Pigmentibacter sp. JX0631: one gene and its partner. The protein of the gene in region 2 interacts with the protein of the main gene of each other region in a pairwise test. Links are inferred from orthologs where the notes say so. Each region holds a gene or a part of one and is shown on either strand. Other genes may lie near its edges.

Region 1 (5,565 bases), 470 kb from region 2 along the record:
TGCAAATTCTAGTATTCAAGCAATTTCATGCTTTGGAGGCTTTAATTCTTTCCCCTCTGGTGCATTAGCTATGAAGGAAATTTCCAGGTGTCTGAATAAAAATGGGATTCTTCGCGGATCAATTTTATTAACTCCTGAAACTTCATGGAAGAAAAAACTTATTCGCAATTGGATAAAAAAAGGTTATCAAACTGAAGAAATAAGTAAAGATAAGTTTTTTTCTTGGGTTGATAGTGCTGAACTTTATGTAAATAAAATAGAACAAGTAGGATACGTACTACTTTTTGAATTAAGACATAGAAAAAATGCAGCTTAATTTCTAAGGAGAGTAATTTGAAAAAAATTTTAGTTACTGGTGGAAATGGTCATTTAGGTTACAATTTGGTAAAACAACTTTCTGAAAATGGCTTCCAAGTAAAAACTACAGTGCGTAACATTAACGATGACGAAAAAATTAAACACTTAAAAAAACTTTCAAACATTGAAATTGTTGAAGCAGAATTACTTAATAAAGAATCATTACGATATGCTATGAAAGATATTGATGCAGTTATACATTCTGCTTCACCAGTTCTTCTATGGAGTAGTAATGTAAAAAAAGAGATAGAAGATCCCATTATTTTGGGTACACAAAATGTGTTAGAAAGTGCTTGCGAAAATAACATTAAAAAAATAGTTTTTACGTCTAGTTGTTCTGCATGTGGTATGTCTTCTTCATTGAATAATCCCTTAACTGAAAATAACTGGAATCAATCTTCAGATTTTCCTTTGTTAAAAGCTAAAATTGACGCTGAAAAATGGGCTTTTTGGTATTGTAATAAAAATAATATTAAACTAATTTCTATATTGCCTCCGACAATCATAGGCCCAAATTTTTCAAAAGTAACTCCTTCTCTAAGTCTCTATTATAAAATTTTCCAAAAGCAATTTTTTACGATACCTAATGGCGGTTGCCACATAGTAGATGTTCGAGATGTTGCTAAGGCTCATGTTAATGCGTTACTTTTTGATCAAGCAGAAGGCAGGTACCTTGTTGCAGGAGAGTATTTTGATTTTAAAGAACTATTAAAGCGAATAAAAAAAATCCAAGTTGATGCAAAAATCCCAAATTATTTACCTCCATTGTGGACTTTTTATCTATTAAATTCAGTCGACTGGTTGAGTCATAAAGTAATGAAAAAAGAAAGAAATTTATCGAGAAAAATAATAAGTAATTTTTTTGGTAAATATCAATATGTATCTGTGAATAAAGCTAAACAAGATTTAAAATGGAATCCCATTCCAGCAGATAAAACAATCTTTGATACTTTAAATTGGTTTCATAAATTAATATGATATTAAAAAATTTGTAAATTTATATTATTATCACTATATCTAAAAATATTAAAACTTCTTTTTTATATTCAATTTTTCTGCAAGGAGTGAAATGAAAAAAGTACTTAATTTTTTAGCTTGTTTTGGAATTCTTATATCGACTCAAAGTTGTGGCAAAAAAGAATCAACAAATTCTAGGAATAATAGTGATCAGCAAAATAATTATGCAACATTATCAGAAAATTTTTCGAATATAAATAAATCTACAATTACAAAACCCTCTCTTCCAGAATACGTTATGTATGATTTAAAAAATCAAACAAAACCAAAAGTTTTGAGGACAAAAGCAAAAAAGCTAGAGTTTCCACTTTCAACTAATGACAGAAAAGATATTAAAATTCTTGTTGAAAAATTTGATAATGAAAAAAACATAGCCGGTCTTGCAGCTCCCCAAATTGGTATTGGCAAACAAATTATAGTATTTGCATTAGAGCCTACCGAAGAATTAAAAAAATGGCGGAAAGATATTGAAGATACGATGTCTAAAACCGTTTGGATAAATCCTTCTTACAAAGGAGTAGGTACTGAGAAGATTTTAGACTTTGAAGGCTGCTTCTCTGTTAATGATATTACAGGTAAAGTCTCTCGTTTTAAAACCATTGAGTATACAGCATATTTAGAAAATGGCGATAAAGTGACTGGAAGAGTTTCAGGTTTTCTAGCTCGAATAATTCAACACGAAATAGATCATTTAAATAAAACAGGCATCATTGATTTAATTCCAAAAGATCAATGGATTATTTTAAGTGAATATTTAAAAGCAAGAACCCAGAAAATTGAAAAAAATGAAGAAATCAGACAATAGAAATTATATTATTTTCATCGTCTTTATCTTTTTTTCTCTCATTTAAATCCTCCTCAATTTCCTTATATACACAGTGCAAAATAGAAAGAAATTTTAAAAGTGAGTTTTTTATACCATCAATTATAACTTTATAATTTAATTCTTCTTCACTATTTAGTTCATTTAAAATTTCAAACAAATTTTCACTGATCTGCTCTATTAAGTAAAGTGGATGTATTTCTTCATTATAGCCCGTTATATTTTTTTCTTTTTCATCAAAAATATCTTTTAAGATTAAATTGATAATATGATTAATTTTTTCTATGTTTTCTAAATTATCCATTCAACATCCCCATAATCATTCAGACAAATTTTGATCTATCTATTAAATTCTATCCTGTCAGAATTGTGTGACTAATTTTTATTTTCCATAAATTTTATAATGTTAGAATTTTATTTTTGATGTAAATTCAATATTATCATCATGTTACTTTAATTGTTTTTTTTAATTTTCACTAACATTTAATAACTAATCTAATGTATATAATTAAAAGACTTGTGTAAATTTATAAAATAATAAAATTTATTGTCTAGTCTATTAGTATAATAAGGATTGATTATCCATAATTAGCAATAAAACAAGATCACAATTTATCTAGAAAAATATTTTTTTTATATGAATACATAATTATTTTTATAATCAGTCTTGCTTTTTTGAAATATATAAACTATTTGAAAAATATTATTGATAATAATTATCAATATCATTGTAAATATTTAAAAATAATAAAAAAGGTAAAAAAATGCATAGAATAAAATTTAGTGCACTTTGCACTTTAGGCGCACTTGCCTTTAATCTAGGTTGCACAAAGCGATCAGCAAATGACATGCACTCAAAAAACTCTGAGTATTCTTCAGTAAGTAATGAATATTCGAGCAAATCAACAAGTGAAAAGGGACAAACTGGAGAGTCGATAGCCAAAACAAAAATTAATGAAGCGTATGCAAAAATACAGCCATTTGAAATTCCTTATGAAGAACTAACTGATACTAATGAAAAAATTAAATACATCGAAGCTACTTTAAAACAATTCAATGTAAAAATTCTTCCAGTTACTGAAAATGTGAGTGAAAAAAAGGAAGAAAAACTCGAACCGAAATATCGAATTACTTCAACTCTTTATCCAAAACCTATTGATTTTGACACAATAGATCATTTGCAAAGAAAAATACAAATAGATGTTTACAATCATTTAAAAAGCGAACGCATTCAAAACTTTGAAAAAGAATACCGAGTTAATATCAAACCATTACTTGGCTCACAAAATTACACTTTTGAGTTAACTGCTGATTGGCTCAATGAAAAAATGTTTTTTAAAGATCTTGGCTCATTAGAAGCTGCCGTAAAAAACGGCTATCACATTCAAAAAGTAGATAATATCACAAAACTTTTTAGAATTATTAGAAACAAAAGTTTTAAAAATGTTTCTACCTTATCTCCAATAAATGCACAAAAAGCATTTGTAATAGATGGAGCTGACGACTTTGCAGCTGCAACAGAAAGCTCAGGACTTTCTCCAAAATTAATTTATCTCATTCAAGGTTTAGGCTTTTATCCTGCCTTTCTATATTTAGTATATTCTGGTACAGAAGGTGCAACGGCTCAGCATCAGGAATTAAAACAAGAGGTAAAAGAACTACTGATTCAAAAATATGAGCAAGAGTTAAAATTAAAAGAAACTCTTCGATCTTTAATTCAAAATGATGCAACAGCAAATGCCTCCGAAATACAAAAAATATACTTTGATCAAATAAAATTTAAAGTAAATCTTCTAGAAATGCTGAATAACGTTACTAAAAATAATCAATCTGATAAATTAACACGAACAATTCAATTTTTAGACAATGAATTGAAAAAAACAACTCCTGTTGATAGTTCGTTGGAAAGAAACATAGCGGAGCTACCAAGCGATATAAAATACGTTCTTCAACAATTACATCAATTACCTGAATTTGATCTACGCAATTCAAAAAGCATGGACCTAATTATACAATTAAATGAGTTTAAAAATACACAAGAAGATATTATCAAAACATATATTGAACAAAAAATTCCAGGAGCGTTAACTGAAGGCGGACTTATGGCCATGTTTGCCGGAATGGCTGCTTTTGAAATTCGCGCAATAGTTGGTTATGCCCATTTAGAATTATTTAAAGGCAAAACTAAGGAAGAAATTCAATCACTAGTTAAAGAATCATCATTTTTTAATGACTTAAGTAAATTAAAGGATGGCTTTTTAGGTAGCAGTAGTGAGCCAATTTTTGCAGGTGCTTTAGGGATACTTACAAAATTAGGTGATGGTTTTCTTGCATTAGGCCAAGCACAAATGTTTTTGGGCGGGTTAATAAATATTGCCAATGACATAAATGAAGTGAGAACTTTACGGGAATGGGTTTCGATTGTAGAAAATTCAGACCTATGGAAAAATACAGATAGCGAAACAAGACAGCTTCGCGCTATTCTTGCTGATTTTTATAAGAAACAATCGATATTAACAATATTCAAAACAACTGGTGATATTGCACTCACTGCTGGACAATTTGCGATGCTAATGGGTGGACCTCTTGTTTTTGAAAAACTACCTGTTACTGTTGCTGGGGCAAGTGCTACTATTTTAGGAGTAGCAACAAAACAAACATTTGAAAAAATTATTGAGCTCTATTACGAATTTGATGACGCACCTGATAATTCTAAAGAAGCAAAAATAATAGCCGGTGACCTTGATACACCTGAAGATTCTCCATTGGAAAAAATAGCCAAAAGAATTGAAATGCTAAACAAGTTAACAATGGAACGTTCAAAACTCAGAGTTTGGCAAAAACTTTATTTAGAAATTCAAAAGAGATCAAATTTAAACAGTAAAATTTTAGCAAATCCAAATTACATTCAAGAAAAAATTATTCCTATTTTGAGAAGAAATTTTCTTTCTGGTGCAAAATATAATCAATTCTATTTAAACGCTCTCGATGAATTATTCCCAGATCCTACTAACGATGCGAAAAAAGCTATCTTAGAAAATAACTTGAATTATTTGAAAAAGGCCTCTGAATTTGTTTCAGCTGCAAAAACACAAAAAAATTCTATGCTTTTATTCCATAGATTTACTGTTCAGCATTTAGCAGAATTAAAAAGAAGTATTGAAAATAATAGTAGAGAAACAACTGTTACTTCAGCAGATAATATAAATGTTAATAAAGATTTTACGCATATGCCAATGACTGAAGTAGCGCGGGAAGTGAAATTTGTGTTTGACTACTTGTCAGCTCTAGGAATCGAATCCGAATTTGAGCAGAAAATTGTTAGCAGAATTATCAAAGGAGAAGGTGCATTATTAGGTGACAAAAAT
Region 2 (7,609 bases):
GTACCTCTCCTGAAAAAATGTTATCACTAGAAATTGAAGCAAATGGTATTAAAAAAAATATCAATATAAAACCGAATAAAGAAGAAGTTGAAACCACTTTAGGTAACAAACAAATTTCAGGAAGAATTGGTATAACTCCTATTTTTAATTCTTCGAATATAATTGTTTTTCCTTCAAGTTTTTTTGCTCAAATTGGATTACAAACCGGTGATAAAGTAACAAAGATTGACGATAAAGAAATAAAATTTCAATATGAAGTAATATCCTATTTAAAAAACAATTTAAAAGCAGATTCTGAATATCTGTTAGCAAAAAATATTATTCAGAACAAGTTTTTAGACAATAATTTTAACCTTACTGTAATTAGAAATAATTCAGAAAAAAATATTTCAGTTAACTTCAATCAACCAACTTTAAAAGTATGGGCGACGAATATCATTAAAAGTAATCGTCCCGAAATTAATGAAAGTTGGCAATATCGCTTTCTATCAGCAGATCAAACAATATCAGAATTTTCTGCGAAAGGAAAAGAAGATATTCTTTTTCCTGCCCAGTCTGCTTGGCAAAAATGCGGTCTGAAAGAAGGTCAAACTATTTATTCTATTGTTGGTCAAGGAAAAATTATTTCGCTTTTACAGGTTTATTCTTGGATGGATAGTGCAACAAAAGGAATTCCTCCAGCAAATAATAAAAATATTAATGTGAAAATGAGTGTATTAGAAAAAAATGGTACTTTATCTACTTTGAATTGTGAAATTCCTTTACGCTATGGATATGATCATTTAAATAGAGCCACTTTATATCTTGATTTTCCAATCAAATTTTATTCCCAAAGTATCACATTCCCAAATGAAATTTCCAAAGCAAATAATTTATATTCTGCTTTGGAAAAAGGATTTAATTCTGTATTGAATCAAATTCAAATGACTTACAGCGCCATAAAGATGCTCTTTACAGGGTCAATTCCCCTATCCAATTTAGGGGGGCCTATTGCTATAGCTAATGTAGCTGGAGAAGCTGCAAAAGGTGGTTTAATTATTTTTCTAATGACTATGGCTTTTATTAGCACAAATATAGGTATGATGAACTTATTACCACTTCCTGCCTTAGATGGAGGCCATTTATTTTTAAATTTAGTAGAAGCTGCATATGGTAAATCTCTACCTAAAAATATCCAAATTACAGTTCAAAGAATTGGTATATTTATTCTTTTAACTTTATTTGTTATAGTATTTTATAATGATATATTAAGACTTATTCGTTTTCATTAAAAGGATCATTTTGATGCAGCATCAAAAAATAAAATTTCCCCTTGTTTTAATACTAACTCATCGAAGAGGAGTAGGTATTGCTGTTTTAAAAGACGAAAAAAAAATTACTGAATTATTAAAAGAACCAACTGAACTTTTTTTAAATGCAACCAATCATAGCATTCAAAAAACTTCACTTTATGAATATTTTAAATACCAAGATATTTTGTTCACTAGAGTTTTAGCTAAGACTGCAGAAAATTTATATGATTTATTTAAATTTGCACTTGATATTTCAGGTCTTCATCCAAAAGATGTTAATACTTATGCTGTTGGTATTGGCCCTGGTTCTTTTACTGGATTAAGACTTGGTTGTGCTTTTATTAATGGAATAAAAATTGGAAGTCCTTTCATAAATTTAATTCCCGTAACAACCCATCTTACACCTGAACTTATATTAAAATGCCAAGCAAAATTTTCTGAAGATGCTTGCAAAATGCAATTAGCAGACTTTGACCTTGATGATGAATCAACAGGTTTTGTTACTTTTTTTGACCTTTATTTTGCTCTAGAAAGTATTTTTCTTGAAAAGAATTTACCTGTGGATTCTCTAATTCCTCAATACGGAAAACAACCTGGACCAGTTCTTAAAATGTTAGAAGGAACTATAATATGAACTCTGAGTTACAGCAAGATAACAATTTAAAAGACGATAATGTAACACACATTATCGATAGAAGAAAAAAAGTTAAATCAAGTATTTATCTATTACCTAACCTAATTACATCTGCTTCGCTTTTTTTTGGATTGCTTGCAATCAAGTATTCAATTGATGGAAGAATCAGTGGCAATGCACAAGAATTTGTTTTTGCTGCTTATGCTATTTTAGCCGCTGGTCTTTGCGATGGATTAGACGGAAGTGTAGCTCGCTTAACTCATACGCAAAGTTCTTTTGGTGTCCAACTAGATTCTCTCTGCGATTTAGTTTCTTTTGGAATAGCGCCCGCTGTCGTTATTTACAATTACGCTTTAAATGATTTTTACCGTTTAGGCTTTTGTGTCGCATTCATATTTGCTGCCTGTGGTGCTTTGCGTTTAGCACGATTTAATGTCCAAAGCGCTATGGGAAAAACGAGCGGAAATTTCACTGGAATTCCCATTCCTATGGCAGCAGCACCGCTGGCTGTATTTATCATGGCACAAAATGAATTAGCTACTTGGAATTTAAATGATCATTCAGCATGGGAAGTATCACTTGCACAAATTCTGATAAATCCGGATGTTAGAAATATTACTCTCCTCATTATTATGTTTTTTCTAGCTCTAGGTATGATTTCAACTTTTGAATATTTAAGCCATAAAGCAATGCGCCTACCGAAAAAAAGGCCATTTCGAGTTTTAGCTGCAGTTTTAATCATTTGCGCAATAATTTTTATATTGCAATTTATTGTTTCCCTAGCGCTCTTTTTAATAATATATTGCTTTCATGGTCCTGTTTTATGGATTTTCACTCGGAAAGATAAAGCAGCTGAAGAAGAAGAACTTTTTGAGGCAGGACACAACTCAGAATAAGTTTTATATTAGAGGTCTTTTATGCTAGAACTAACGATAGGAATTGTTGGCTCCACAGGAGTGGTAGGCCAAACAGCTCTTGAAATTTTACATGATGATTTTCCTGGTTTTAAAGTAAAAAATTTAAAACTATATGCTTCAAAGTCCTCTGCTGGGAAAAAAGTTTCTTTTAAAAATAAGAAAATTACTATCGAAGAAATAACGTTAACTTCTATTTTGGAATGTGATGCAGTTTTATTTGCTTCTGATGCTACTATTTCAGCTGAATACATTCCAAAATTAGCAGAAAAAGGAATATTATGTATTGATAAATCTTCAGCTTTCAGAACACATCCTAATGTTCCTTTAGTTGTTCCAGAAGTAAATGGTGAATTGTTAAACAAAAATTTTCTGAAAAAATTTCCAGTAGTTGCAAGTCCTAATTGTTGCACAATTCCTTTGGTGATGGTGCTAAAACCTATCCTTGAAAATTTTGGCATAAAAAAGGTAATTTTATCGACATATCAAAGCGTATCTGGAGCAGGAAAACCAGGCATTGATACTCTTTTGGAAGAATCCAAAAACTTTTTTAATCAACAAGATCTAACAAGTACCTCTTCAAATATTTTTCCAAAATCTATAGCTTTTAATGTATTTCCTTATGTTGCAGGTATTTTAGAAAATGGAGATACAGACGAAGAATCAAAAATAATTGCAGAAACACGAAAAATTCTTGCTAATGAAAACTTTCCTATCTCTGCAACTAGCGTCAGAGTCCCTACTCTAGTTGGACATGGTGAATCCGTTACCTTAGAATTAGAAAAATCTTTTGAAATATCTGAAATTAAAGAAAAGTTGCAAAAATTTCCCGGCTTATTAGTAATAGATGGAACTGCTATTCATGATGATGAATTGCAACAATATGGCCAATTTGTCACACCTCGTGAATGCCATGGAAAAGATGAAGTCTTTGTGAGTCGTATAAGAAAAGTCAGCGTTTTTGAGAACGGTCTCTCTTTGTGGTTAGTAAGTGACAATCTCCGTAAAGGTGCTGCATTAAATGCAATTCAAGTTATTAATACTTGTGCTATAAATGGAACGATTCAAGCTATTTTAAATAAGTAACATGATGTGAAAGAAAAAAAATGAAATGTTTGTTTAAATTAATGATTCTATTTTATGGAATGATACAGAGTCAATTTGCTTTTTCTCAAGCATTTAATGCATGTGATACTAGTGTTGTTTCTTCAGCTAATTGTACCTCTACTAATATTCTTATATATGAACCTAACCAAAGTACTGGTACTTTTGCACCACCAACAAAATATATCTCTAATGGAAATCCTGTTCCTGGTAAAATTGGTAAACTTCAGTTTACTTATTCAGTTATCCTCGACGCTCGTAATGTAGATAATTTTAATTATGATGCTAACAAATGGGGAATACGATTTGGTTTATCTTCCGCATCTCCAGTTGATTACTATCCTGGAGCTGGAAATTTAGGAAGTGTAACTGTCTCGTCTAAATTAAATTTATCTGCAAGCGGAAAAAACTATTTTGCAGGAACTGTTGCCGTCACTCTTGATTTTACAAATGCTAGCAATCAACTGCCTACAGATATTGTTGGAAAGATGTCTAACTCAAGCATAACTCTTCAACCTTTATACTATAATGGTTCATCCCCGGTAGCTAGAGATTCCCTTGCTTTTCAATGGCAGGCCGATCAAGGAGCTATGATTAACCCACCCACCATTTCCGTAACTGCCCAAGATCAAGCTTTTGTAGTAACTCTTAAAGGGCCCAGCGATACTTCGGCTGTATTAGCTGACTCAGCTTCTTCAACTCTAAAAGCAACAGCGAATAATTCTATTTCTGGATATATTATTGTTTATTGGTTAGATTCAGACGCTAAAGGTAACGCAACGGGTTGTAGAGCTTCGCCGGGAAATTGGAGTTTTCAGATCAATCCAGCAGCTTTAAGTGCAGCGAGTACAAAATCTTATCTCTGCTCTTATCAACAATATCAGAGCTCTTTTAAAGCAGGAGGCACTTCAAGTGTAATAGGATGCGCTTCTGCAGGTATGACAGGCTTTCTACCGCTTGCTTCTGGGCCAGCTCCCCTTACGGCTGATAATGTAGCAATTCCATATACACCAAGTTATTCAAATCCTAATACAATTCCAAGCGATAGCAATGGCACACCTTCTGGTTGTTACAATGTAGTTTACGTTCCCGGAAGCCAAACGACATGGAGTAAGGGAAACTTAAAAAATGGAGATATCTATGGAATTATGGCCTGGGCACTGAATAGCGTTTATGACACTACAACAAACACCGTAAAGCCAAACTATAGTTTAGCTCATTCTAATATAAGTTATGTCACTGGGGTTTATATTCCCCTCGCAAGCACAGATAAAACACCAGATTTAGCTAAAACAAAAGATTGTTTTGTAGTTACTGCGGCTTCTGGAGATCCAAATAGTTCTTCAGTTTTTTATTGGAGACTTTTAAGAGATGAATATTTAACTCCTATTGGTTTTACTAAATTTTATTATCAACATGCACAAAGTTGGGCACAATGGTTAGATGAACATCCAAGATTAAAACCGGCTTTAAATTTTATATTTGAAACATCAGGAAAGTATTTTTATAAATTATCTGGTCTTGTAAAATCATTTAATGAATATATTTCAGAAAAAGCTAAAAGTTTAAAAAATATTTTTGTTCAAGAAGCAAGCGCCCAGGAATTACCGGCTCAAATTATAGATGAAAAATCAATAAGTGTTGAAAATCATAATACTGATAAAGTATCACAAACTTCTTCCTCTTCAGATAATGCAAATAAAACTGCTGAAACTCCAAAAGAGGATAAAGTACCACAAACTTCTTCCTCTTCAGATAATGCAAATAATACTGCTGAATCTCCAAAAGATGATAAAGTACCACAAACTTCTTCCTCTTCAGATAATGCAAATAATACTGCTGAATCTCCAAAAGATGATAAAGTACCACAAACTTCTTCTACTTCTGAGAATACTGATAAAACTAAGGATTTATCTCCAAAGGAAAAACCAGAAGATATTCAACCTAAAGAAGAAAATAATCCTTCAGTTGTAGAGCCAATTAAAGAAGATCTTAATTCTTCTCCAAAAAAAATAAACAAAAATATTATTCCACCAACAGCACAAACCCCACAGAAAAAAGAAATGCGTGATAAATCTTCAAGCTATTATTATGCTAAAGATGAACAACCTAATTATGATCTTTTTATTACAGGTGGCATACTAATGCCCACTGATGATCAAAAATATTATGATAAATATTATAGTTCACAACAAACAGCTCATTTTGAACTTGGAGCAAATTATATTTGGTGGTTCTTTGATTATTTGGGACTTTCATTAGGATTACAAGGAAAATACGTTTTTAATAAAGGTTCTGATAACGTTACTATGTTAGGTACTCAGCAACCTATTAATCGCCAAATTTATGCCTTAATTGCTGAAGGAATTGTAGGAGCAAGATTTAGAAATCCTCGTTGGGCATATATCCAACCAGGTGTTTATTTAGGTGTTGGAGCTGTCAGAATGCGAGAAGACTCTGATTCTGCTAGTTCAAATTCTAATACTGATAAGCCATTGGGAGTCACAAAATATAGTCCGATATTTGAATTTGGAGGAAATTTAGATATTAGTTTAGTACCTATTTTTTCAATCACTCCTGGTGAATTAGGAATTTTTCTTTCTGATGTTTTATTACGCTTATCAATTGCTTATAACAACAATCCAAGTCCGGCTTTATCTACTTCCGGAATCTTTTTACAAGGCGGATTTGTCTTTTTGTTTGAATAATATTAGCCAACATTCCGTCTAAACCACATTCTATCTTTTTCAAGTAAAATACACGGATAAATCAGTTTATTAAAATCATGCCAAAGTTTATCTATAGATAAATCTGCTGTTCTTGCATAACGCATATTTTTTATTATTTCTTGAATTGTCCAGAAAACATCAACAGGAATAAACACTTCAATTTCTGGAATATTTTTATCTGTTTGAATTGGATCTGGACGTAGTTCAGGAATGTCAGCAATTGTAAGAAAACGTTGTAACATTATCTGTTTCCTCTTTCTTCAGTTCATTGGTTCCGTTTCGGAAATTTTGCGTTAGTATTTAACTTGGTAACTTTTGATTGGAGGGAAACACAGGTGAATCTCAATACCTTCTTAGAAAGAGGCGGGTTTAAAGTTCTTGCTGTAGCACGTTTAGGCTCCTGTAGCTACTCGCTTGTTCTATATATTATTAATTGCATAGTAGCTCGAATAGACGAATTGATTTCAAGTGCAGCGGAATTATCAATTTTATTAGGTGTAACTGAACGCCAAGTTAAACTGGCTCTAGATGAACTCACAGATAGCAATATTATTTCTGTTTCGAATAAACACGGAAAAACTCTTGTTATAAAAATGAATTTAGATCCTGGAAAATGGAAAAATTTGCGCAGTTCTCCAGAACCCAAAAAAAGAATTTTAGGGGATGCAAAAAATTTACATTCCCTTATTCCCCAAAAAAATATTGGTTCTAAGAGTAGTCCTATAAATGTTTCAATTTCAAGTGAAGAAGCATTATTATTTCCTAATAAAATACAAAAAGAAAAGAAAAATATTGGAGAGGAAAAAGATGTTGAAGTAAAAAAAATAGTAGAAAATTTTGCTAAATATCACGGAAATAAAATGGATTTAAAAAAAGAAGAAAATTTTGCAAATCTGCTTTTAGAAAATCATCCTTTTGATCAAATAATTGCCTTAA

The links. The genes of interacting proteins can lie anywhere in the genome.
Region 1: the proteins of QEJ31_RS01270 (region 2) and QEJ31_RS03215 interact in binary tests that used the Escherichia coli proteins (3 or more experiments, as listed by UniProt). The link is inferred for Pigmentibacter sp. JX0631 from one-to-one orthologs.

Annotation. Positions count from the first base shown.
Region 1 is NZ_CP123622.1:766,933-772,497, forward strand. The notes cover bases 413-3,302. They hold QEJ31_RS03215 (peptide deformylase), read left to right. Parts: upstream 413-1,426; coding sequence 1,427-2,179; downstream 2,180-3,302. Other genes in these bases: QEJ31_RS03210 (NAD-dependent epimerase/dehydratase family protein), read left to right, coding at 413-1,335; QEJ31_RS03220 (hypothetical protein), read right to left, coding at 2,169-2,501; QEJ31_RS03225 (hypothetical protein), read left to right, coding at 2,962-3,302. In the rest of the region: QEJ31_RS03205 (class I SAM-dependent methyltransferase), read left to right, coding at 1-316; more of QEJ31_RS03210, read left to right, coding at 334-412; more of QEJ31_RS03225, read left to right, coding at 3,303-5,565. UniProt on the Escherichia coli protein: Removes the formyl group from the N-terminal Met of newly synthesized proteins. Requires at least a dipeptide for an efficient rate of reaction. N-terminal L-methionine is a prerequisite for activity but the enzyme has broad specificity at other positions.
Region 2 is NZ_CP123622.1:299,316-306,924, forward strand. Bases 1,999-4,884 are described here. They hold QEJ31_RS01270 (aspartate-semialdehyde dehydrogenase), read left to right. Parts: upstream 1,999-2,843; coding sequence 2,844-3,926; downstream 3,927-4,884. Other genes in these bases: pssA (CDP-diacylglycerol--serine O-phosphatidyltransferase), read left to right, coding at 1,999-2,822; QEJ31_RS01275 (hypothetical protein), read left to right, coding at 3,947-4,884. In the rest of the region: RIP metalloprotease RseP, read left to right, coding at 1-1,271; QEJ31_RS01260 (hypothetical protein), read left to right, coding at 1,285-1,926; more of pssA, read left to right, coding at 1,923-1,998; more of QEJ31_RS01275, read left to right, coding at 4,885-6,652; QEJ31_RS01280 (hypothetical protein), read right to left, coding at 6,655-6,915; QEJ31_RS01285 (hypothetical protein), read left to right, coding at 7,009-7,609.